DNA from 3 places in the Janthinobacterium sp. P210006 genome. Region 1 is predicted to be linked to each of the others. Evidence: predicted binding sites of a transcription regulator. Region 1 holds the regulator's gene; each other region holds the start of a gene.
What was found. Region 1 encodes HrcA, which represses chaperone genes, less so after heat shock. Its sites were predicted from a motif close to TTAGCACTCNNNNNNNNNGAGTGCTAA; they were not measured.

Region 1 (4,151 bases):
AGGCCGTCGGCTGTCAGGCCCGTCACCGTGCCGCCCACCGTATAAGTGTTTTGCAAGCACGAGACCGCTGCCTGGATGCTCAGGTAGTGGCCAGCCGAACCGGAACCGCCACTGATGCCGCAAGTCATGTGAGCAGGCTGTTGTTGCACGGTAATGTCGTACTCGGTGCCATAGTCGATGCGCTGGGCAAAGGCAAACTTGGTCTGGCCGGATGCAATCGGGAGGTTGACGCCGCCGTTGGCCAGGATCAGGCCGTTGGTGTTCAGGTTGCTGACGGTGCCGCCGACTTCATACGAGGCCTTGCCGCCGCAAGCGGCCAGTCCCAGGGTCAGCAACAGCGCGGTCAGCGGGCGCAGGCAGGATAACTTCATGTATTTCTCCAATGCAATATAGTAGTGACGAAGCGCGTGGCTTACAGCGCCGTGCAGTTCAGTGCGGTACCGGTCGTGGCGGCTGAACCCATGGTGCCGTTGACAACGCGGCCGTCGGCGCTGGTGTTGGCAGAGGCCGCGAATTTGCACGTCTGGCCTGCTGGATAGGTCGATATGGAAATATTGTAGGCGATGCCGTCATCGATGGCGGGGAAGGTATAGGCGGTACTGCCTTTGAGCGGGCTGGTGCTGAGATTGCCGATCGCCAGGGTCAAGCCGTCGGCGGTCAAGCCCGTGATGGCGGCGCTGAGCGGGTAGGAATTGGTCTTGCAAGTCACCACGGCCGTGGTCACGGAGTAGCTCGATGCCTTGCCCGCGCCATTGGCGATACTGCAGACGGCGCCCTTGGGCTGCTGCGCGATGGTGATGTCGTAGCGGTCATCGGTATTGACCAGCTTGGTGAAAACAAAGCTGCTCTGGCCCGCAGGAACCGGCAGGCTTTCCCCGTTATTCAGCAGAATCAGGCCATCTTTGGCCAGGCCGTTGACTGCGCCTTGCAGGTACAGGTTGCCGCCGCTGCCGCCGCAGGCTGCCAGTGTGGCGGCGCAAGCCGCCGCCAGCATCGAGCGCAGGTACAAATTTTTCATACATTCTCCAAAACGAATTAGGTTGGGTAGCGCAACACGGACGCTGGCGCCGCATTGGAATGGCGCCTATTTTAGTCTATCTGGCAAGCTCGATGATCTTGCCTTGTATCACCCTGTAACAATTTTTCTCCGGGAAGCGCTGGCCTGGCCCCATTTCACGGGGGCGCAGCCATGCTGGCGGGGGCGATCGGTGCGACAATAGATGCAGGCTGCGCACCGTGGCGCGGCATTCACCGTGAGTCCCATGTCCCTTGCCCCTGTAAAACCCGCCGTGCCGCCCAAGGCCATCCTGTTCGACCTCGACGATACCCTGTGGCCCATCGCGCCCGTGATTGCCGCCGCCGAAACGCTGCTGCATGACTGGCTGGCCACGCATGCGCCCAAGGTGGCGCAGCAGTTTTCCATCGAGGTGCTGCGCCAGCACCGCCTGGCCATGCTCAACGAGCAACCGCATTTCCATGGCAACCTGATCGAGTTGCGCCGGGCCGGCCTGCTGTCCGCCTTCGAGGCGGCCGGCGAAGATCCCGCCCTCGTCGACGGTGCCATCGCGCAGTTCCTGGCCGCGCGCAACCGCGTCCGGCCGTATGACGACGTGTTGCCCGGCCTGGCCTGGATGCGGCAGCGCATGCTGGTCGGTTCCATCTCGAATGGCAATGCGGACCTTGAAATTATCGGCCTGGCGCAGCATTTCAAGGTATCGATCGCCGCCAGCGAGTTTGGCGTGGCCAAGCCCGATGCCAGCATCTTCCTGGCCGCCTGCGCGGCGCTGGACGTGGCGCCCCATGAAGCCGTGTATGTGGGCGACGACCTGTATTTCGACGTGACGGGAGCGCAAGGGGCGGGCATGCGGGCCGTCTGGATGAACCGCAAGGGCAGCGATGCCCACCTGGCCGCCGGCGTGCAACCCGACGCCATCTGCGCCAACTTTGACGACTTGCTGCTGTGGCTGCAGCAGCAACTGGAAGATTGATCGCCGCGAAACGGGCGAACGTGCATAATAGGCGCTGTTGATGCACGTTCGGCCGCTTTCGCTGCCGCTTGCCTAAAAGAATACTTGCTTAAGATACTTGCTTAAATAAAACACCATGCAACTCGATACACGTGCCCAAACACTGCTGAAAGCCCTGGTCGAGCGATATATCGCCGACGGCCTGCCGGTCGGTTCGCGCGCCTTGTCGAAAATTTCCGGCCTGGACCTGTCGCCGGCCACGATCCGCAACATCATGGCCGATCTGGAAGAGCTCGGCTATGTGTCCAGTCCGCACACTTCGGCCGGACGCATACCCACGCCGCGCGGCTACCGCATCTTTGTCGACACCTTGCTGACCGTCCGGCATCTGGACGAGCACCTGGTGGAGTCGCGCATGCGCCTGCAGACGCCGCAGCCGCAAAAAACCATCGCCAACGCGGCGCAGATGCTGTCGTCGCTGTCGCAGTTTGCCGGCGTCGTGCTCAGCCCGCGCCGCGAATCCGTGTTCCAGCAGATCGAGTTCCTGCGCCTGTCGGAAAAGCGCATCCTGCTCGTCATCGTTGCCCCCGGCGGCGACGTGCAGAACCGCCTGCTGCTGACGGAAGCGGATTACACGCCGGCGCAACTGGTGCAATCGGCCAACTATATCAATCAGAATTATGGCGGCCTGTCGTTCGACGCCGTGCGCGTGCGCCTGCAGGGCGAATTGCGCCAGCTGCGCGACGATATGGGAAGCCTGATGCAGGCGGCCGTGGAAGCGGGCAGCGAAGCGATGGCCGACCATAGCGACGACATGGTGATTTCCGGCGAGCGCAACTTGCTCAGCGTGAGCGACCTGTCTTCGAATATGCATTCGCTGCGCCAGATGTTCGACATGTTCGAGCAAAAGACGGGCTTGATGCAGCTGCTCGATGTATCGAGCAAGGCGACGGGCGTGCAGATTTTCATCGGCGGCGAATCGAACCTGGTGCCGATGGATGAAATGAGCGTGGTGACGGCGCCGTATGAAGTCAACGGCAAGATCGTGGGAACACTGGGAGTGATCGGACCGACGCGCATGGCTTACGAGCGCGTCATCCCGATTGTCGATATCACGGCCAAGCTGCTGTCAAGCGCACTGAGCCATCATTGATCGTACTGCCTGGCGCGCTGGCCGCCCCATGGGAGCGGCCAGCTGTGGTCAGGCTGTTTTGTGCGGGCAAGCCGTCTTGATGCAGTTGCCGTAGATGGCCAAAGCGTGTTCGGCGATCTTGAAGCCGCGCTCTTCGGCTACTTTTTGCTGGCGGACTTCGATGTCTTCGTCGAAGAATTCTTCGACCCGGCCACAATCGAGGCACACCAGGTGATCATGGTGGGAACCTTCGTTGAGTTCGAAAATCGCCTTGCCAGTTTCAAAATGGTTGCGATTGAGCAAGCCAGCTTGTTCGAATTGCGTGAGGACGCGGTACACAGTTGCTAAACCGACATCCATATTGTCGGCCAGCAGAATCTTGTAGACGTCTTCCGCGGTCAGGTGGCGTACCGGGCTACTCTGGAAGATATCGAGTATCTTCAGCCGTGGCAGGGTGGCTTTCAGGCCGCTTGCCTTGAGATCACTAGGATTGTTACTCATGTTTGTTGCTCGTATGTGGGTCAGGTGCTTTATCATATAGCGTTTTAGCGGGGAGTGCCAAAATATGCATTTTTTGGCAGGCCGGCCACTCCTGGCGTTTTGTTCATCAAATTGAGGTCATTTATGCGCGTAACACCGGCTGTATTGCCATCTCTCTGGCACCGTATTTCATTTCGAGCACCAGTCATGGCAGGCATGGTCTGTGTCGCGCTGGCCATGTCCGGCTGCGCCAGCCGTGGCATCCTTGGCGAAAAGCCGGCCGCCAGCCAAAAAGAAGGCAAGGAACTGGTTCCTGAACAGGGCGCCCAGACGACCACCATTACGCCGCTGCAAAAATTCATGTGGTTTTTCTCGCCGTATCGTCCAGACATTCAACAAGGCAACTTTGTCTCCGAAGAGATGCTGGCCCAGTTGAAAGTGGGCATGACGCGCGACCAGGTGCGTTTCGTCCTGGGTACCTCGCTGCTGACCGATATCTTCCATGCCGATCGCTGGGATTATCCATTCCGCCTGGCCCGGGGCAGTGGCGAAACCACCAGCAGCCGCGTGGT
Region 2 (4,151 bases), on a different contig from region 1:
GCGCCGGGCATGGAGTCGGACAGGACGATGTCCGTGGCGCCCGCGCTGTTGAGCAAGCTGAAGCTGTAGCTGACGTAGCCTTTCCACACGCACACGGCGCCCTTGCGGCAGCGGCTGTCGTTGACGCGCTCCAGTTTCAGGGTATCGGTGGCCGTGATGGCCACCTGTTCGCCCGGCGAGAGCACGTGGGTGACGCTGCGCGGCGTGTTTTCCGCGTCGCCGGCGCTGCCGGCCGCGCCGCAGCCGGCCAGCACGGCCAGGCAGGCAAGGAACAGGGGAAGCAACAGGGTACGGCAAGATCGGGTCAGGTAAGGCATGCTTTTCCTTTCAGAGAGAGCGTCTTCGGCGTGGCATCCACGCGCAAGATGAAAATGATAGTAACAAAATGATATTTTCCCGGCGCGCCGTTGGCGTGCTGCGGAGGAATTGACGCGCCGGCCACGCGGCGCGCCGATTACTGCGTAGAATGGCTGTTTTGAAAATCAGGAAACAACCATGAAAAAAACCGACCTGGCCAAAAGCGATGCCAAGAAACTGATGGGAAAGATGAATGTTCCCGGCGCCGGTGCATTCGGTAAGGAAGCGGTGGTCATCGACCGCCGCGAGCAGCGCAAGCGCGATCAGGCCCTGGGCCTGGTGCCATTCGCCGTCAAGCTGAACAGCGATCTGGTCTTGCAATTGCAGACCCTGGCCAAGGAGCGCGGCGCGGATCTGAATGAAGTCGTCGCCGAGCTGATCACCAAGGGCTTGGCTGCAGCGTAACGGCTGACAATGTTTATCTGTTGATAAACATCAAGGTTTAAAACTAAAAGGCGCCTTGCGGCGCCTTTTACATTGCGGCATTGCTTGCGATTACACGTAGGCCGCCAGCGCGCCCTTCATTTTTTTCAGCGCCGCCACTTCGATCTGGCGGATGCGCTCGGCCGATACGCCGAACTCTTCAGCCAGTGCGTGCAGGGTGGCGCCGGAACCGTCGTCGTTGGCCAGCCAGCGCGCTTCGATGATGCGGCGCGAACGGGCGTCCAGCTTGGACAGTGCCGTTTCCAGGCCTTCCGATTGCAGGCGCGTCACTTGTTCCGCTTCCAGCACCTTGGTCGGCTCGCTTTGCTCCGACGACAGGTAGGCGATCGGCGAAAACTTGTCGTCTTCATCGTCGGTCGGCGATTCCAGCGCGATGTCGCGGCCGCTCAGGCGCGTTTCCATCTCGATCACTTCTTCGCGCTTCACGTCGAGCAGCTTGGCCAGCGCATCGATCTGCTTCGGCGTCATCGCGTCCAGGCCCGTCTTGTGGCTGCGCAGGTTGAAGAACAGCTTGCGCTGTGCCTTCGTCGTTGCCACCTTGACCAGGCGCCAGTTTTTCAGGATGTACTCATGCATCTCGGCTTTCACCCAGTGCATGGCGTACGACACCAGGCGCACGCCCTGGTCCGGATCGAAACGTTTCACGGCTTTCATCAAGCCGATATTGCCTTCCTGAATCAGGTCGGCGTGCGGCAAGCCATAGCCCAGGTAGCCGCGGGCAATCGAGACCACCAGGCGCAGGTGCGACAGCACCAGCTCTTGCGCGGCGGCCAGGTCATTTTTTTCACGCAGGCGTTTCGCCAGCGAAATTTCTTCGTCATGGGTCAACATGGGCAGACGGTTCACGGCCGAGATATAGGCGTCGATATTGCCCAGATTACCGGTGAACCCGAGGCCCAGCGCATTACTTTTGGTCGGAACCAATGCGGACGTTGCGGACATCATAGTCATGTTTTCTCCCTCGTAGTCTTGCTTTGTTCCAGTTGGCCATGTCACACGACATGGCAGCTTGTATCTTCGTTTTTGCGTATTCGGTCTTGCACTTCGCAGATCGCGGCACCATCTACATCTGGCGTCCATGGCGGTTCTGCTGCTGGTATGTCCCTATATTAGCACTCTCTGCTTGAGAGTGCCAATCAGCACATTTAATCGTCCTGATAGCCTAAATACTATGGCGATTTATTAATTAATACTTTATCTAAAACGCGCCGCCAGGGCGCATGGGCACTGCCGCGTGCACTTGCCGGGCCGTGCCCGCCAGGGTTGCACGGCGCTTCACGACAACATGGCTAGTCTACGGCCGCAAGCTGAAGCGAACCTTAAGAATACTTGCTAAATATCAATATCACCACAGTAGGGGGTGAATAGCAAAAAAACAAGGTGGATGGGGCGCATGGCGGCGCCGGGGGCGCCGCCATGGGAGGGAAGGTCAGTTCAGGCGCGCCAGGTGGCGCTGCACGCAGAGGAAGGCGCCGATCAGGCCCAGGCCGGCGCTGACGGCCAGCAAGCCGGCCATCGGCAGCGGCGCCAGCGGCACCAGCTGGAATTCGGACGCGTACAAACGGGCAAATTCGGCAATCGCCGTATTGAGCGGCTGCAAGGCCAGCGCCACGGCGCCCAGGGCCAGCGCGCCCGCGCACAGGCCCAGCAGGGCGCCCGTGTAATAGAAGGGGCGGTGGATGAAGGTGTCGGTGGCGCCGATCAATTTCGAGATGCTGATTTCATCGCGCTGCTGCATCACCTGCAGGCGGATGGTGTTGAAGACCACGGCGATCACGGCCACGCCCAGGGTAATGGCCAGCAGCAGCAGCACCAGGCGCAGCACGCCCAGCAGGGCAGCCAGGCGCTTGACCCAGGCCGAATCGACTTGCGCCGATTCCACGCCGGGCAAGTGGCGCAACTGTTCCGCCACCGCATCGACGTCCTGCGCCTCGCTGGCGCTGCTGAAAGCATCGAGTTTCAGCACATAGCTGTCGGGCAGGGGATTGTCGCCCAGGGTGCTGAGCACATCGGCCAGGCCATTCTTGTTTTTCAGCGAGTCCAGCGCCTGTTCGCGGGGGATGAAGACGATCTTCGCCTTTTGCTCGCCCACGATCTTGCGCATGGCGCCGGCCAGGCCCACGGCTTGCTCGCGCGGCGTGTCGATCTTCAGGAACACGCTGATTTCCGGGTCGACCGACATCTGTTCCGACATGGGGCGCACATTGTCGAGCATGGTCAAGCCGGCGAACGGCAGCGACAGGGCGATGGCGACGACGAGCACGTTCAATAGGAAGCCGCCTGGCGACTTGCGCAGATGAATCAGCGCCGAGCCCAGCGCGAAGCGGTGTTGACGGAACCAGCCTCTCATGCCTGTTCTCCTTCGCCGTCATCCAGGCCGGGGGCGAAATCGGGGTCGGGCGGGGCAAACACGGGTGCCTGCGTAGCCTTGTCGATGGCCACCAGCTGGCCGTTTTTCAGGTGGATCACGCGGGCGGCAGCGTCGAGCATCTGTTCGTCATGGCTGGAAATGAGGCAGGTCACGCCCACCGAGTGGAACGCTTTCAGGGCATCGAGCACCTTGTTGGCGCTGGCGCGGTCCAGGTTGGCCGTCGGCTCGTCGGCCAGGATGATCTGCGGCCGGTTGACGATGGCGCGCGCGATCGACACGCGCTGCTGCTCGCCGCCCGACAGCGACAGGGGACGCGCCATGGCGCGGTCCAGCAAGCCCACCTTGTCGAGCGCGGCGCGCGCGCGCTGTTCGGCGGCCGCCTTGTGGGCGCCCACGACGAGCAGCGGCAGCATGACATTGGCCAGGATGGAGCGGTCGTTGAGCAATTTCTGCTGCTGGAAGATCAGGCCCATGTTGCGGCGCAGGAAGGGCACGCCGGCCGGCTTGATCTTTGCCATGTCCTGGCCATTGACGATCAGCTTGCCCGACGTGGGGCGTTCCATGGCGGCGATCATTTTCAGCAGGGTGGACTTGCCGGCGCCCGAGGGACCGGCCAGGAAGACCAGCTCGCCTTTGGCAATACTGAGCGAAATGTCGCTGAGCGCCACGGCGTCGGGGGAGTATTGCTTGGAGACGTGCTGAAATTCAATCATGTATAGGCTTATCCGAGCAGCGCTTCGACAAATTCGGCAGCCACGAAAGGCTGCAAGTCTTCAATTTTCTCACCGATGCCGATGAAATACACGGGCACGGGGCGCACGCGGGCGATCGCCGCCAGCACGCCGCCCTTGGCGGTACCGTCCAGTTTGGTGATCACCAGGCCGCTCAACTGCAGGGCATCGTCGAAGGCCTTCACTTGCGTGAGGGCGTTCTGGCCCGTGTTGCCGTCGATGACGAGCAGGGTTTCATGGGGCGCGCC
Region 3 (4,151 bases), 730 kb from region 1:
CGTCAATTCCGACAGCGGACCTTGCGGCGACTTCACGGACAGGAATTCCGCGGCCACGCCCAGGGCGGCCAGCACGGCGATGCGGTCATTGCCCTTGACCTTGCCCGCGTCGCGGATGGCTTTCATTTTGCTATCGAGATAGATCGCCGCTTCGCGCAGCGCGCGCTCTTCGCCGTCGCGGCACACCATGCTGTAGGACTGGCCCATGATATTGACATCGACACGCGGCATTACGCTTCCTTCTCGTTCTCGGCAATATAGGCGCCCGCTTCCGAAGCGGCTTGCTCCAGGCCAGCTTGCACCAGTTCGGGAATTTTCTCCAGCAACGCTTCCACCCGCTCCTGCGCCTCGCGCATGCGTTGCACATACAGGGCGTTGTCGGCGGCCAGCGCGGCATTGTCCTTGCGCAGTTGCGCGTTTTCACGGCGCAGCGCATGGGTCATTTCGGCCAGCAGGCCTATTTTGTCGGATAATTCGTTGAATTCGGAAATCATCCCGCCACTATAGGGCGGACGCTCCATGGGCGTCAATCGAATCACGCCGCTGTCACACATATTTACATCAATGCAGGGCAGTTGGCGGACAATACACGCTTTTTCCGGCGCTTTTCGCCATCTGCGCGCATCCGCCAGCGCCGCGACGGCGGCGTTTTACTCGTCGACGTAATCGGGTTCGATATCGAGTCCGCCATAGCGGTTTTCGCACGAGCGGCGCGTCAGCGTCTGTTGTCCGCCCTTGCCGTCAAGCACCATCGTCAAGTCGCGGCAAGTCTGGCGGTAGCTGCCGGGTTTGGCGTCCGTCCCCGAAGGCGTCAGGCGCACTGCCAGCGGCACGGCATTGCCCAGGCCCTTGTTGCTCCACTGGCGCGTCTTGCCATCCTCCTCATCCTTCAAGGTGCGCACGGCAGCCGTCAGCAAGGCCTGTTTTTCCTTCGCATTGAGCTTGGCGATGGTGACGTCGGACAGGAAAGGCGGAGACACGACGGGCGCCGGATCCTTGCCCTGCACATCCCAGCGGCCGCTGTTCTGCGAACAGGTGCGGCGGCTCAGGTCCTGCGACTTGCCGCCCGCCGTGACGACGAATTTCAGGTCGCGGCAGACATGCGCCTTCAAGCTGTGCTCCGTCATGCCGGAGTTGCTGAAGTTATACGTGACCGTCACCAGCACGCCGCGGTCGCCGCCGTTGTCCCAGACATGGGCTTGCTGGTCGTCGTCGTCCTTGTTCAAATCGTTGAACAAGTCATTGAGCAGCATTTCTTTTTCCAGCGGCGTCAGGGCCGCCACGGTGATCTCGTCGGCGATGGTGGGCGTCTGTGCGGCGGCATTGCCCAGGCAGGCAAGGCCGATGGCAGTGGCGCCCAGCAGGCGCAGCGCGGGATGGAAAAGGGGGAATGGCATGGTGTGCTTTCTCGTGCAAGTGGGGATGTGTGGCGATATTGATATGCAATTACAATCATCTTATCAAATCCCATAGTGAAACTCTGTTTCCCGTGCGTACAGGAACGCCCCCCTGCCGGACGACATGCTAGAGTCGCGCCTGTTGCTGACGCCCGGGGAGTTGGCTTGCGCCAGCGCAAACCCTGCGTAAATGCAGGCTGCGCAGAACGTCTATGCATATCTCCCCGGAGAATAAGCCCTTGAATAAGCCCCCTACCGTCCCTATAATTAGCACTCGTTAGTAGAGAGTGCTAACAAACTCTTTCGTAGCAATCCTCAGGACTGATGGTGCTTGCCAGGCAACTGCAGGGAACGCTACGCGGCGGGCGACGCCGCGATGCACCACTGCCGGATACGGGCAAGGACAGGATGACCGGGGGTTTGCTTGACCGTTGCGGGCTGCTTTCAACGGCGGTCAGTGAAAGCACGTCTGGCGCTGTGCCAGGCATGTGTTCATTTAGCAACACTTATCCATTGAACTTTAAGGAGTTTTGTATGAATCTGCGCCCATTGAACGATCGCGTCATCGTCAAACGCCTCGACCAGGAAACCAAGACTGCGTCCGGCCTCATCATTCCTGATGCAGCTGCTGAAAAACCGGATCAAGGCGAAGTCCTTGCCGTAGGCAATGGCAAGATTCTCGACGACGGCAAAGTCCGTCCTCTGGATGTCAAAGTGGGCGACCGCGTCCTGTTCGGCAAGTACGCCGGCCAAACCGTCAAAGTTGACGGCGATGAGCTGCTGGTCATGCGCGAAGAAGACATCATGGCGATCGTCGTCAAGTAATTGTTTCCACGTTGTAGACAGATACATCCCGAAACTCAGGAGAATTGAACATGGCAGCTAAAGAAGTAGTATTCGGCGACGCAGCGCGCGCCAAGATGGTCGAAGGCGTCAACATCCTCGCCAACGCAGTCAAAGTAACGCTGGGCCCGAAAGGCCGCAACGTGGTCCTGGAGCGCTCGTTCGGCGCCCCTACCGTCACCAAGGATGGTGTGTCGGTAGCGAAAGAAGTTGAACTCAAAGACAAGCTCATGAACATGGGCGCGCAAATGGTCAAGGAAGTTGCTTCCCGCACCAGCGACAACGCCGGCGACGGCACCACCACCGCCACCGTGCTGGCACAAGCCATCGTGCGCGAAGGCATGAAGTTCGTTGCCGCCGGCATGAACCCGATGGACCTGAAGCGCGGTATCGACAAAGCCGTTGCCGCCACCGTCGAAGAACTGGCGAAAATCGCCCGTCCTTGCACCACGACCAAGGAAATCGCCCAAGTCGGTTCGATCTCGGCCAACTCGGATGCATCGATCGGCGAGCGTATCGCTGAAGCGATGGAAAAAGTCGGCAAGGAAGGCGTCATCACCGTAGAAGACGGCAAGTCGCTGAACGACGAGCTGGACATCGTTGAAGGCATGCAGTTCGACCGCGGCTACCTGTCGCCATACTTCATCAACAACCCAGAGAAACAAGTTGCCGTACTGGACAGCCCATTCGTCCTGCTGTGCGACAAGAAAATCTCGAACATCCGTGACCTGCTGCCGGTACTGGAACAAGTCGCCAAAGCTGGCCGTCCACTGCTGATCATCGCAGAAGACATCGAAGGCGAAGCGCTGGCCACCCTGGTTGTGAACAACATCCGCGGCATCCTGAAAACTTGCGCAGTGAAAGCCCCTGGCTTCGGCGACCGCCGCAAGGCCATGCTGGAAGACATCGCTGTCCTGACCGGCGGCCAAGTGATCGCTGAAGAAGTCGGCCTGACCCTGGAAAAAGTGACCCTGGCCGAACTGGGCCAAGCGAAACGCATCGAAGTGGGCAAGGAAAACACCATCGTTATCGATGGCGCCGGCGAAGCTGCCTCGATCGAAGCACGCGTGAAACAAGTGCGTGTACAGATCGAAGAAGCGACCTCGGACTACGACCGTGAAAAACTGCAAGAGCGCGTAGCCAAACTGGCTGGCGGCGTTGCCGTGATCAAGGTTGGCGCAGCCACCGAAGTCGAAATGAAAGAGAAGAAAGCCCGCGTTGAAGATGCACTGCACGCAACCCGCGCTGCCGTGGAAGAAGGCATCGTGCCAGGCGGCGGCGTAGCCCTGCTGCGCGCACGCGCCAACATCACGGTCAAGGGCGACAATCCTGATCAAGACGCTGGTATCAAGATCGTCCTGCGCGCAATGGAAGAGCCACTGCGCATGATCGTGCAAAACGCTGGCGAAGAAGCTTCGGTCGTCGTGGCAGCCGTACTGGCTGGCTCGGGCAACTACGGCTACAACGCTGCCAACGGCACGTATGGCGACATGGTTGAAATGGGCGTCCTGGACCCAGCCAAAGTGACCCGTTCGGCGCTGCAAAACGCCGCTTCGATCGCTTCGCTGATGCTGACGACCGACTGCATGGTCTGCGAAATCGCTGACGACAAGGCAGCCGGCGGCATGGGCGGCGGCATGGGTGGTATGGGCGGCATGGGCGGCATGGACGGCATGATGTAATGTCCGGCGTCCCCGCGCGCAGGCGACGGCGCGCAGGGACGCATACGCCGGGACAGGACAGGCAGACCAAAAGCTGCGTGCACCTGCCCGGCGGCCCCGAAAGCTATCTTCTACGGAAGGTAGCTTTTTTTTCGCCTGTTGATTCAGCAAGCCTTCCAGGCTGGCCCGTATGGTAAGCCCATGTGGTAAGCCCGTGTGGCAAGCCTGCCGATTGCCGGCCTGGGCGTTT

Region 2: the regulator HrcA is predicted to act here: its motif matches at 1,911-1,937, upstream of rpoH (RNA polymerase sigma factor RpoH).
Region 3: the regulator HrcA is predicted to act here: its motif matches at 1,665-1,691, upstream of groES (co-chaperone GroES).

Annotation. Positions count from the first base shown of each region.
Region 1 is NZ_JAZARD010000001.1:121,221-125,371, forward strand. Features, by position in the region: gene VPH41_RS00545 (hypothetical protein) at 1-371, opposite strand, end outside; gene VPH41_RS00550 (hypothetical protein) at 413-1,018, opposite strand; gene VPH41_RS00555 (HAD family hydrolase) at 1,263-1,988, shown strand; gene hrcA (heat-inducible transcriptional repressor HrcA) at 2,104-3,120, shown strand; gene fur (ferric iron uptake transcriptional regulator) at 3,169-3,600, opposite strand; gene VPH41_RS00570 (outer membrane protein assembly factor BamE) at 3,796-4,151, shown strand, end outside.
Region 2 is NZ_JAZARD010000006.1:202,781-206,931, forward strand. Features, by position in the region: gene VPH41_RS26380 (hypothetical protein) at 1-317, opposite strand, end outside; gene VPH41_RS26385 (hypothetical protein) at 496-762, shown strand; gene rpoH (RNA polymerase sigma factor RpoH) at 853-1,746, opposite strand; gene ftsX (permease-like cell division protein FtsX) at 2,231-3,151, opposite strand; gene VPH41_RS26400 (cell division ATP-binding protein FtsE) at 3,148-3,885, opposite strand; gene ftsY (signal recognition particle-docking protein FtsY) at 3,894-4,151, opposite strand, start outside.
Region 3 is NZ_JAZARD010000001.1:850,389-854,539, reverse strand. Features, by position in the region: gene VPH41_RS03745 (cell division protein ZapA) at 1-231, opposite strand, end outside; gene VPH41_RS03740 (hypothetical protein) at 231-494, opposite strand; gene VPH41_RS03735 (hypothetical protein) at 651-1,397, opposite strand; gene groES (co-chaperone GroES) at 1,932-2,222, shown strand; gene groL (chaperonin GroEL) at 2,273-3,922, shown strand.